DNA from 4 places in the Priestia sp. ST2 genome. Region 1 is predicted to be linked to each of the others. Evidence: riboswitches for the same ligand, from Rfam matches in the RefSeq annotation. Region 1 holds a riboswitch; each other region holds the start of a gene.
What was found. A riboswitch is a leader RNA that binds a small molecule or an ion and turns the genes downstream of it on or off. The one in region 1 is predicted to bind S-adenosylmethionine.

Region 2: linked by a shared signal. The riboswitch ahead of AC0KUU_RS09260 (Na+/H+ antiporter NhaC family protein) and the one ahead of AC0KUU_RS05500 (sulfite oxidase-like oxidoreductase) in region 1 are both predicted to bind S-adenosylmethionine.
Region 3: linked by a shared signal. The riboswitch ahead of AC0KUU_RS14300 (hypothetical protein) and the one ahead of AC0KUU_RS05500 (sulfite oxidase-like oxidoreductase) in region 1 are both predicted to bind S-adenosylmethionine.
Region 4: linked by a shared signal. The riboswitch ahead of mtnK (S-methyl-5-thioribose kinase) and the one ahead of AC0KUU_RS05500 (sulfite oxidase-like oxidoreductase) in region 1 are both predicted to bind S-adenosylmethionine.

Annotation. Positions count from the first base shown of each region.
Region 1 is NZ_JBVVNT010000001.1:1,070,397-1,073,484, reverse strand. Features, by position in the region: gene moaC (cyclic pyranopterin monophosphate synthase MoaC) at 1-284, shown strand, start outside; gene AC0KUU_RS05505 (MogA/MoaB family molybdenum cofactor biosynthesis protein) at 297-809, shown strand; gene AC0KUU_RS05500 (sulfite oxidase-like oxidoreductase) at 843-1,505, opposite strand; SAM riboswitch class I at 1,581-1,687, opposite strand; gene AC0KUU_RS05495 (hypothetical protein) at 1,832-2,200, opposite strand; gene AC0KUU_RS05490 (putative polysaccharide biosynthesis protein) at 2,214-3,088, opposite strand, start outside.
Region 2 is NZ_JBVVNT010000002.1:553,959-557,046, forward strand. Features, by position in the region: gene AC0KUU_RS09250 (LacI family DNA-binding transcriptional regulator) at 1-159, opposite strand, end outside; gene AC0KUU_RS09255 (hypothetical protein) at 284-412, shown strand; gene AC0KUU_RS09260 (Na+/H+ antiporter NhaC family protein) at 452-1,762, opposite strand; SAM riboswitch class I at 1,848-1,954, opposite strand; gene AC0KUU_RS09265 (ABC transporter permease) at 2,056-2,823, opposite strand; gene AC0KUU_RS09270 (ABC transporter ATP-binding protein) at 2,816-3,088, opposite strand, start outside.
Region 3 is NZ_JBVVNT010000003.1:354,616-357,703, reverse strand. Features, by position in the region: gene AC0KUU_RS14305 (amidohydrolase) at 1-1,025, shown strand, start outside; SAM riboswitch class I at 1,088-1,189, shown strand; gene AC0KUU_RS14300 (hypothetical protein) at 1,258-1,500, shown strand; gene AC0KUU_RS14295 (M20/M25/M40 family metallo-hydrolase) at 1,969-3,088, shown strand, end outside.
Region 4 is NZ_JBVVNT010000003.1:306,725-309,812, forward strand. Features, by position in the region: gene AC0KUU_RS14050 (pyridoxal phosphate-dependent aminotransferase) at 1-94, opposite strand, end outside; gene AC0KUU_RS14055 (carbon-nitrogen family hydrolase) at 207-989, shown strand; SAM riboswitch class I at 1,081-1,231, shown strand; gene mtnK (S-methyl-5-thioribose kinase) at 1,367-2,539, shown strand; gene mtnA (S-methyl-5-thioribose-1-phosphate isomerase) at 2,575-3,088, shown strand, end outside.

The DNA.
Region 1 (3,088 bases):
CGTCTGACATTATTCCTATGTGTCACCCTCTTTTATTAAAAGGCGTAAACCTTTCATTTGACTGGGATACAAGCAATGATCAGTACCGTTTATTAATAGAAGCAACTGTTAAAACGGAAGGCTCAACGGGCGTTGAAATGGAAGCTTTAACTGCCGCTTCTGCCTGCGCTCTAACCGTTTATGATATGTGCAAAGCCATTGATAAAGGCATGATTATCGGCGAAACGTATCTGCTTGAAAAATCTGGCGGCAAAAATGGTGACTACAAGCGTACGGAAGCGTAAAGGAGGTACATAATGAGCGTACATGAACATAAATCCAAAGCAACACAGCCCGTTCGCTGCAAAGTCATTACAGTATCAGATACACGTACAAAAGAAACCGATAAAAGCGGCGCGCTAATGATCCAACTTCTGAAAGAACACGACATGCAGGTCGCTTCCTATGAAATTGTAAAAGACGACCAAACGTCGATTCAACAAGCGATACTTGCCGGATGCAGTGCTGAGGACATTGACGTTGTTCTCACAAACGGCGGGACCGGCATTACAAAACGAGACGTCACAATTGAAGCCGTTCAAGCGCTGATTCATAAAGAAATCGTTGGGTTTGGCGAGCTGTTTCGCATGCTGAGCTACACCGAAGACATTGGCAGCGCAGCAATTATGAGCCGAGCAATTGCCGGGACGATTAACGAAAAAGCCGTTTTTTCTACACCAGGATCAAGCGGTGCTGTTCGTCTAGCTATGACCAAGCTGATTTTGCCTGAACTTCGCCACGTTGTGTGGGAATTAAACCGCCAGCGCTGACAAAATGCCTATGCACACGCATAGGCATTTTCATTAATCATAGTCTTTATGTACCCACTCATCTTCTGGAATGCCTAAATCTTCTCCAGAAAAACGCTCTTCTTTAAACGGATCTCCTCTAAGATGAAAGCCGTTTTGCTCCCAAAAGCCAGGATGATTTTCATCAATAGCTTCAAAGCCTCGGAGCCATTTAACACTTTTCCAAAAGTACAAATGCGGAACAACCAATCGCAGCGGATATCCGTGCTTAGCTGTAAGCGGCTCTCCGTTAAAGGAATGAGCGAGAAGAATATCGTCTCTCAGTAAATCTTTTACCTCAATGTTTGACGTATAGTCATTATCTCCGTGCAGCATGATGTATTTACTTTTTAGCTCCACGCCAACTGCTTTTAAAAAGTCTGTAAACAGCACGCCCGTAAATTCATTATCAAGCCTTGTCCATCTCGTTACGCAGTGAATATCACATTTCACCGTCGTTTGCGGCATGTCCAATATATCTTGATACGAAAGCGTCACTTCCTTGTCTACCAACCCAAATACCCGAAGCGTCCATTCCTCTAAGTTATACTCCGGCACGTCGCCTTCATGTAAAATCGGAAAGCGCTCCGTTACTACCTGACCCGGAGGCACTCGTCCTTCATACTTTGGATCAATTTCCGGTGTTTTCATTCGTTTAATACGGTCTGCTTTGTTCAAATTATCACCTCATTGTTTTTTATACATAAAAAGCCCTTCCTTAAATAAATAAGGAAGAGCTTTGTTTCAGCTTCTTCCTTATCTCTAAGAGCAGTACACTCTTAAGGATTTGGCACCATTCTGTCATAGACAGCGGTTGCCGGGTTTCACAGGGCCAGTCCCTCCACCTCTCTTGATAAGGAAACAAATTGTATTTGTTTTATGTAATAAAGTCAGTATTAAGCTTTTTGTCATAATTGTCAATATTATTTTTCTTTTCCGCAAAAAAACTTTAAAAACAGGTAGGGTTATAAGATTTTAGTCTACTAAAATACCATATAAAACCTTTACCCTTCTCCATCAATCATCGTATACTTCTTGGCAAAACGCTTGTAGTAAATTTGCTCATCCTCTTGTCCATCGTTAAAAACAAGTCGGTTATGATCAATATCTTTTTCTTTTAACATATAGCCTTTTTCATTCATCATATGAATATATTCATCTAAATGTCCTTTTTTCACCATATAGTGAAGAGCATCATCTGAATCTGTAGTCCTCGCTACATCTTGACTTCCCACTTCTAGCTTGAATACAGCTGTTGCTGTTTGAACGGGACGATAATCGCCAAACAATCTTTCCCAATTTAATAGCAGCAGCGCGCCGGAAATTATTATACACCCTCCAGCCGCCACGGTTAGTACAAATCGTTTTGACACTACTTTCTCTCCTTTACATTCTTTTTCTTCTATTTAATACAACGGATTGCCCTAAACTTGTTTTTACGCCAAGTCCTAGATACACGGCAGCACCTAAAGCAATTGAAATACAAGATGTGCTCATCGCAAGTGAAGATGCAGACAGCTTATTTTCTAAAAAATAGTGAGAAGTATAATTGCCGATAATCACAGCGGCTGACATCACACTTACTAATAAAACAGGTGTCAACGCAGCTTGTCCCAGTGATTGAACTCGGTAAGAAATGGATTTTTCAATTAAATAAAAGTTATATATAACCGATACACCATACCCTCCGTAAGTCGCGACAACCGGTCCAATTTCTTTTAAGCATGAAACCAGCAGTACGTTTAATACTATCTTCACAACAATTCCTAAGCCCAAGCCTAAGATTAGCTTCTTTTGCTGATTAATTCCTTGGAGAATTGCGGCTGTTACTGTAAAAAGAGCAAATAAAATGGCAGCAGGCGCGTACCATTGTAAAACAATTCCACCGATTTCAGGGCTGTTTTTTGCTCCAAAAATCATCATATATACCGGCTTGCCTAATAAACAAAGCCCCACGGCAGCAGGAAGAGTAAAAAATAACAGCAGCTGCAGCGTTTTTGTAATTTTCCCTTTTACTTCCCGTAAATTTCCTTGCACAAAAGAAGACGTAATGCCCGGAATCAGTGACATGCTGAAGGCAGTCGCTAACGATACTGGCACCATCACCAAAATCTGGGCTAATCCAATAACGGAGTTGATCGTTTCGGCTTTAGCTTGTCCATATCCTATTGATTGAAAGAGCATGTTAATTGTAAACGTATCAATATTTTGATAGATAGGAATAGCTAAACCAACTAATACAAACGGAACGGCGTACGTTA
Region 2 (3,088 bases), on a different contig from region 1:
GTGAACGGCATTAATGTTTTGTTCATAATTAAGTTCGTGAATAACCTGCTCTACCAGCCGGCGTTTTTCTTCTTTTACATACGGATGATGATTTAGCACCCGGGATACAGTCGAAACAGATACACCAGCTTTTTTTGCGATATCTCGGATATTTGTCATGTTTTCACCTTTTTCTCTTGCGCTGAAACGCGTTTCATACTTTATTCTCATTATAAAGTGAAACAGCAAGAAGCTAAACCCGTTACCATCGTGTTTTTACTCATTTACGTAAGGAGGTCATTTCATGGGTATTTTATTATTCATTTTATTATGCGGAATTGAAATTGGAGGAGCGGCTTATGCACTTAAACAGAACGAGACGCTTTGGAAGGAGTTAGATGATGAAAAGCCGACTGATTTTTTTAAACAGTAAAAAACCCTTAAAAAGAACATTCTTTTTAAGGGTTTGATATTACGCAGCTTCTTTAGATGACTTTGACTTTTTATTTAAACGAGGAAATCCAATTACAATTGCAATGATCCCGCAAACCGCTGTTAACATTGGGTAGAATGTAAATGGAATAATCTCAATCGGTGAAACTTTAGCAAATCCTGCTGCGAGAAGCATTTGCGCGCCGTAAGGGATAAGCCCTTGAACGCTGCATGAAAACAAGTCAAGCAGACTGGCTGATTTACGATTATCAATTGAATACTTATCAGAGATTTCTTTTGCTAACGGACCTGCCGTAATAATTGAAATCGTGTTATTAGCCGTTGCTAAATTTGTTAAACTTACCAGTCCAGCGATGCTGAATTCTCCGCCTTTTTTTGTTTGAATGCGTCGTGTTAATAAATTCAATAAGAACTGAATACCGCCATTATAGCGAATAAGCTCAACCATTCCGCCGATTAGTAGAGATAAAATAATTAACTCTGACATTCCGCCAATACCTTCTGTCACAGTTTTAGCAAGAGAAGAAAGCGTGTAGCTTCCGTCAGCTAATCCAATCACGCCGGCTAGCACAATTCCTCCGGTTAAAATGCTTAATACGTTTGCACCAAATATGGCAGCAACGAGTACGCCGACATAAGGCAAGATTTTAAACCAGCTAAAATCTTTAATTTCTACTGATGATGTATTGCCTAGCGTCATTACAAGCAATAAAATTACCGTAACAATCGCTGCAGGAAGGACAATAAAAAAGTTTACTTTTAATTTATCTGACATATTTGTTTTTTGCGTACGAACTGCTGCAATGGTTGTATCAGAAATTATCGATAAATTATCTCCAAACATTGCACCACCAATAACGGCAGCAATGGCCAATGTAATGGATACATGCGCTTGCTCACTGATTCCTACAGCAATAGGCCCTAGCGCAGCGATTGTTCCCATTGATGTTCCCATCGAAATGGAAATGAATGCGCCAATAACAAAGATTCCGACTACCACTAAGCTTTGCGGAAGCACAGAAAGCGCTAAGTTTACCGTTGAATCAACAGCTCCCATACCTTTAGCAACTTGAGAAAAAGCACCTGCTAAAATAAAAATAAGCACCATAATAATGATATCAGGATGCCCTGCTCCTTTAGCAAAACGCTCCACTTTTACATTAAGTGAATCTTTGCGGTTCATAGCCAGCGCCACGATGGCTGCAATGATAATGGCTACTAATACAGGCAGCTTATAAAAATCTCCCGTTATAATTCCTGATCCGACAAACAGGACTAAAAAGACGCCCAGCGGTAACAGCGCCCAGCCGTTTCCTTTTTGTTGTTCCATTCTTAACACCTCTTGTTTACGTAATAAAAAAGGACCTCTTCTTATTGATAAGAAGAGGTCTCTTATTTGTATCATAAGATTACCCTTCTCATCTTCCAAACGAAACATCGTCTGCTGGATTTGGCACCGCACTGCGTACAGCCAGTTGCCGAGACATCATAGGGCCAGTCCCTCCGTCTCTCTTGATAAGAAGTTTATAGTTGTTTTAAAAATAGTCTTTCACTAATGTAATCTCTTTTTATTTAATTGTCAAATGCTATTTTAGAAAAATATATAGTGCGAAAATTCTCACATCAATTAGCTACGTCTCGTTTTAAAAACGCTGCCCATGCCACGCCCATAAAGAAGACAAAATGAGCAACTAAGATGAAAATGGAAAATGGAATCGTCATGCCGTCAAACATCGTCTTCATTCCGTCCATATACTGCACAAAGTTTGTGTTGGCGAACAGTAAAAATTTTCCCCACCATAAACCAAACTGTGATACTAGTCCTGTTACTGCTTTTGCCCCGATACTTACGACAATAGCCAGACTGGAAGCAAGCGCGCTATTTCTGAATAAAGACGACAGCATGAATGCAAATGTCATCATCATAAACGTTTCCATATACGCGCTGTCATACGTAAGCGTAATGTTTTTAAGCAGCTGCGCATCTCCTTCTAGACTGGTAAAGCCAAAGAACAATGCTCCCCATACAAACGAAAAAAGCAAATAGCTCAGTAAATAATACAAGCTAATTAAAATGAGGGTTATGTACTTGGATGCTAAAATCGTTGAACGTCTAGCAGGGCGAATTAAAAGAAGCTTAATGGTACCTGCTTCAAACTCTTTTGCAACCATTGACCCTCCAACAGCAAGCGCGAAAAATTGAACGAGAATCAGCATACCTGAACTAAATGACAGGAAGTTCAAAATGTTGTCTTCTGTTCCTGCACTGTTTGCTACTTTCTTCATTAAAAGAGCCATACAAAGAGTTAAAATACCGATTGTAATAAACGTGACTTTTGTACTTCTTTTATGAAACCATTTCATATGTTCATTTTGAATTAGCTTAAGCATGGTGCTCTCCTTCCGTAACGGACATAAACGAATCTTCAAGCGTCTCATACACAGGAGTGATTCGGTAGACTAAAATATCGCTGTCCACTAATTTTTTATTCACAGCTGGAATTTGTTCTTTTACAATCGTCACGTCGATACTATGTGATCTCATCGTTACTTCAAATTCTTGTGATAAAAGATCCGCTGCTTTTTGCGCATCAGACACTTCAAATTCTACGTACGTTCCTTGATCTTGACGATTTGGAGATAGATCTTGAATGGC
Region 3 (3,088 bases), on a different contig from region 1:
CTATAGCGGATGCATTCCAATTAGACGTAGGGACAGTAGCAGAAATTGTAGGAGGAAAGCCGGGACCTACTATCGCTATTCGAGCTGATATTGATGCGCTGCCAATTGAAGAAAAAACCAATCTGCCATTTGCTTCTGAAGTGAACGGTGTTATGCACGCGTGCGGCCATGATTTTCATACGGCTTCTATAATCGGAGCAGCTATCCTTCTTAAAGAGCGTCAGCAGGAGCTTTGCGGTACGATTCGATTTATCTTTCAGCCAGCCGAAGAAACGGCTTCAGGGGCAAAAATGCTAGTTGAAAAAGGTGTGCTCGAAGGAGTGGAAGCGATATTTGGGATGCATAACAAACCGGATCTTCCTGTAGGAACCATTGGGATCAAACCGGGACCTTTAATGGCAAGCGTTGATCGTTTTGAAATTGACGTCAAAGGAGTAGGAGGTCACGCGGGTATTCCTGAAAAAACAATAGATCCGATTGCTGCTGCTGGTCAAATTGTTACTAGTTTACAAACCATTGTCAGCCGTAATCTCAGCCCCTTTCAAAATGTTGTTGTCAGCATAACTCAAATCCACGGAGGGAGCTCGTGGAACGTCATTCCTGACAAAGTAACGCTTGAAGGAACGGTGCGTACCTTTCAAGAAGAAGCGAGAGAAAAAATACCGGCTCTTATGAAACGAACTGCTGAAGGGATTGGCGCAGCTTTCGGGGCTTCAGTAGACGTTAAATGGTATCCATATCTTCCTGTAGTCAACAATGATGATAAGCTGGAAAAACTGGCTATTAAAGCGGCAGAGGATCTTAGTTATCAAGTCGTAGAAGCTGAACAATCGCCTGGAGGAGAAGATTTTGCCGTATATCAGCAGCATGTACCAGGATTTTTTGTATGGATGGGTACAGCTGGAGAATATGAATGGCACCATCCTTCTTTTTCATTAAATGAAGAGGCATTACTTGTAGCAGCTTCTTATTTTGCTAATCTAAGCTTTCATTTTTTGAATTCATTCCATTACCGAAAAAATTAAAATATTTTTATTTTTCTATTTACGCGGATGGAATTGTTTGATAAAATAAATTTTAAATTAAAAAGTTATCACGAGTGGACGAGAGATCTGGCTCTTTGACTCCACAGCAACCTACGAATGTAAGGTGCTCCTACCAGCAAAGCATGTGCTTTGGGTGATAAAACGGGTGAAAAACTCATTTTGCATCAAAGCAAAATGAGTTTTTTTTATTTTTCTAAAAGGAGAGGGTTTTATGAGTCATACAGCAGTTGCAGCACATACAGGAGAGAAAGCATTAAAGGAAGCAGTGAAATTATTAGGAAAGCATTATCAAGTAGCTTATCGTGAGTTAGAAACATTTTATGAAATTGTGGTCGAAAACCATGTTCGTACATATGCTGTAGGCATAGATATTAAAGATATACAAAAAGCAAATGAACTAGAAATTTATTCATCATGCTGTTCCAAGCTTGAGCGAGTAGGCTGTCTTTTATAGAAGAAGTCTGCTCGCGCCTCTATTTTTTAAGTGTTTTTAAATAGAAAGCATGGTTTTTGACAAGCAAAGAATCTGGTGGGTATAATCAATACTCGCTAGGTTTTAAAATTAATCATAAATTGTCGAAATTTTTACACAAATTAAAGGTTACATTCGAAATGAATTGTGGTATGTTATAAAACAAGAATATTTTATGAAAGGAGCATTGAAATGGAAATGTCTCTTGAACACGGAAACGATGCAGGAAGCGAACAGCTTATTGATCGTATCCTAGACTTTTTAGAAGATGACCAAAAGTAAAAAAGAGTGTGCGGTGCTATCCCTAGCCGCGCACTCTTTTTTTATCATGTGCGTAAAGACAGCGCCATACTATGATACATAGGGATAGGATGAAAGGGTCTCTGTCAAAGGGATTGACGAATGGTTTTGTTTGATAGAAAATTTAGAAAAAGGAAAGAGATGAAGGGTATGTCGAACAAAACATCTTTGTATCAAACAAAAGAACAGTTAAAAAAACTTGTAAGCGAATTGGTTTCTATACCTAGCGTGACAGGAACGATGGCAGAAGTGGAAATGGCTGAATCGATAGCATCGTATTTATTGAAGCTGCCTTACTTTCAAAAAAATGAGCAAGTCGAGCTTCATTCAACAGGAGACGGGCGATCGATTGTTACAGCTTTTGTTCAAGGGAAAAATACGAACAAAACAGTTGTACTAGTAAGTCATTACGATGTAGTGGATGTACAAGATTATGGACAGTGGAAAAAGGATGCTTTTCACGCTGATACATTAACACGTACTTTTTATAACCATATGGAACAAGTTCCGGCGCACGTACAAAAAGATATGATAAAAGGAGACTGGCTTTTTGGACGAGGAACGATGGACATGAAAGCAGGCATTGCCCTGCATATCAGTATGGTTGAACGAGCATGCAACGGAGAGTTTGACGGAAACATCCTGCTGCTGTCGGTACCGGATGAAGAAGTAAATTCGCTTGGGATGAGAAAAGCAGTGCCTGTTCTTTTGGAACTTGCCCGCAAACATCAGCTGGATTTTTCTCTCATGCTAAATGCAGAACCGGTGTTCAGCCGCTATCCTGGAGATCAAACGAACTATGTGTACTCAGGATCGATTGGAAAAATCATGCCAAGCTTTTTGTGTTATGGAAAAGAAACTCATGTAGGGGAACCGCTAGCTGGTTTAAATGCTAATTTACTAGCTTCTTATTTAACAAAAGAAATAGAATTAAACGTTGATTTTTGCGAAAAAGTAAGAGATGAAACGAGTCCACCTCCTACGGTGCTGATACAAAAAGATTTAAAAGAAGAGTATTCAGTTCAAGTTCCGCACTCTGCCGTTGTATTATTTAATTTATTTATGTTAAACCGCTCTCTTAAAGAAGTAACAGATCTGCTGTTGAAATCGGCTGAAAAAGCAGCTTTAAATGTAAAAAAACATTATAATAAAGCCGCTAGGCAGTACGCTGAGGGAATGGAGGGTTCATCTCTTGACGTGAACGTATGGACGTATGAAGAACTTTATACTCATGCAGTCAAACAGCACGGAGAAAAATATGTGCACGAAA
Region 4 (3,088 bases), on a different contig from region 1:
CTTGGGCCATTACTTTTCCTACCTTGCCCACAAGTGATGCAAAAAATTGTTTTGGTAAACTTTTTAATAGTTCCGATTGCTCAAATTGTTTCATCATCGCACACCTTCTCAAAAAATTCTTGAAATTCTAGTCACAAATAATATATTGTAATACTCAACTTGTAAAGTCATTTTTTTCAACTACTAAAAAAAGGACGGATGATAAAGTGAGTGTAAAAATTACGTGTTTGCAGCTTGATATTGCGTTTGGAAACCCAACTAAAAACCGAAAATATATCGAACAAAAAATGACGGAAGCCCTGAAAGAAAACCCTGATATCCTTGTGCTTCCTGAGCTATGGGATACAGCTTATGATTTGACGCGGCTAGACGAAATTGCAGATGATGAAGGACAGCAAGCCAAGCAATTAATCTCTCAGTTTGCTAAAACGAACGAAGTAAATATTGTGGCAGGTTCGATCGCGAAAAAAACAGAGCAAGGCGTCACGAATACGATGTATATTTTTGACCGAAAAGGTCGTGAAGTATCACAATACAGTAAACTGCACTTATTTAAATTAATGGATGAACACCTGTATTTAGAAGCAGGAACAGCAAAAAATCTTTTTACACTTGAACAGTCACTGTGCGCAGGAGTTATTTGTTACGATATTCGTTTTCCAGAATGGATTCGGGTTCACACTAGCAGCGGAGCAGAAGTCTTGTTTGTTGTCGCTCAGTGGCCGGCTCCAAGACTTGCCCACTGGAAAGCCCTGCTCATTAGCCGTGCAATCGAAAATCAATGCTATGTAATCGCATGTAATCGTGTAGGCCAAGATCCTAATAACACATTTGCCGGACATTCCTTAGTCATCGATCCGTGGGGAGAAATAATCGCTGAAGCTGGCGATAGCGAAGAACTTTTGAGTGCTGAGGTTAACCTGGAACTTGTAAAAGAAATTCGTAAACAAATTCCCGTCTTTACAGATCGCCGTACAGAATTTTATTAATTATGTATTGACAGCCGTTTTTTTGCATGATACGATTTTCACCAGATATCATAAAATATTCAAACAAATCAAAATTGAATAAGTAATCGTACTCTTATCAAGAGTTGGCTGAGGGATTTGGCCCTGTGAAGCCCAGCAACCGACCGTCATTCCATCCTAAGATGGATCACACCCGTAAAACATGTTTTACAAAGGCACGGTGCTAATTCCAACAGAAAGTAATTTTTTCTGGCAGATAAGAGGTTTGAACACTACAATCAAGCCTCTTTCCAACGAAAGAGGCTTTTATATTTTCTAAAATTATAAAAGCCTCCATATATTCTTAAACCTATTAACTTAGTAAACAAATCAGTTTAATAAACTATGGAGGGATTCCGATGTCAACAACAAAAACAGAGAAATATCACCCTTTAACAGAAATTTCAGCAATCAAACTTGTGAAAAAGCTAGGTCTTTTTGATGCCACAGAAGCACTGACTGCCCGTGAAATTGGTGACGGCAACTTAAATCTCGTCTTTCACATCATAAATGATCAAACAAATAAATCCATTATCGTCAAACAAGCGCTTCCCTATGCAAAAGTTGTAGGCGAAAGCTGGCCTCTATCCTTGAACCGTGCCACAATTGAAAGCAATGCGCTCAAGCAATTCGGTGCATTTACGCCAGAACTTGTGCCCGCTGTTTATTACCACGATGAAACGCTTGCTGTTACGGTCATGGAAGACCTGTCTCATTTAACGATTTCTCGCGCCGGACTTATTCAAGGTGAAAGTTATCCTCTGCTCTCACAGCATATCGGTTCTTTTTTAGGACATATTGCGTTCAAAACGTCTGATTTCGCCTTAAAACCTCAGGATAAAAAAGAAGAAGTTGTTAAGTACAGCAACCCCGACTTATGCAATATTACGGAAGATTTAGTTTTTACAGATCCTTTTTTTGATATTGATACAAATGAATTTGAAAAAGCGCTGCGTCCTGATGTAGAAGAATTGTGGAATGATGGTGATGTAAAGCTACAAGCAGCAAAATTAAAATATAAATTTTTAACAAATGCGCAAACGCTAATCCACGGTGATTTACATACAGGCAGCATCTTTGCTAGCAGTCAAGAAACGAAAGTGATTGATCCAGAGTTTGCTTTTTACGGTCCGTTTGGATTCGATTTAGGGCAATTTGTTGCGAATTTATTTTTAAATGCTCTTTCTCGAGAAACAAATCGCGAACCGTTATTTGCACACATTACGAACACATGGAACGTATTCAAAGATACCTTTACGGCGCTTTGGCATTCTGAAAACACTGAACCTTTCGCTAAAGATGAGCGCTTATTACATGAAATTTTAACGCAAACGTGGCAAGATGCTGTTGGATATGCAGGATGTGAAATCATTCGACGTACGATTGGCTTAGCTCACGTGGCGGACTTAGACGAAATTTCTTCAGAGGAAAGAAAAATTAACGCTAAACGTACTGCGTTAAAAATTGGACGCTATTTGCTTCTGCACCAACAAGATGTTTCACCAAATGAATTTGAACATTTACTTCGATAACGAATAATGTACACAATGAAAGGATCGGTATCAGCATGACAAATACACTATCACTTCCGCGCTCAGTGGAATGGAATGAATCATATATTACTTTATTAGATCAGCAGCAGCTTCCTGGCAAAGTTGAATATATTAAGCTGCAAACCATTAAAGACGTATGGGATGCTATCACTACCTTGAAAGTACGCGGAGCTCCTGCAATTGGCATTACGGCGGCTTTTGGTCTTGCTCTTTCTGCGCTTAGCTATGACACAGATTCAGTCAAGGAATTTAACAAAAAACTAGCTCTTGATCAACAGTATTTAGCTAGTTCACGCCCTACTGCCGTCAATTTATTTTGGGCATTGGAGCGCGTAGCGAAAAGCGCTGAATCCGCTTCGTCCGTTAATGAAGCTAAAACAAAAGTTGTTCATGAAGCTATTCAAATTCAAGTAGAAGATGAAGAAACGTGCTACCGAATTGGAGATCATGCTCTTTCTTTATTTAAAAAGAAAGATAAAATCATGACAATATGTAATGCTGGTTCAATTGCTACAGCTTATTACGGAA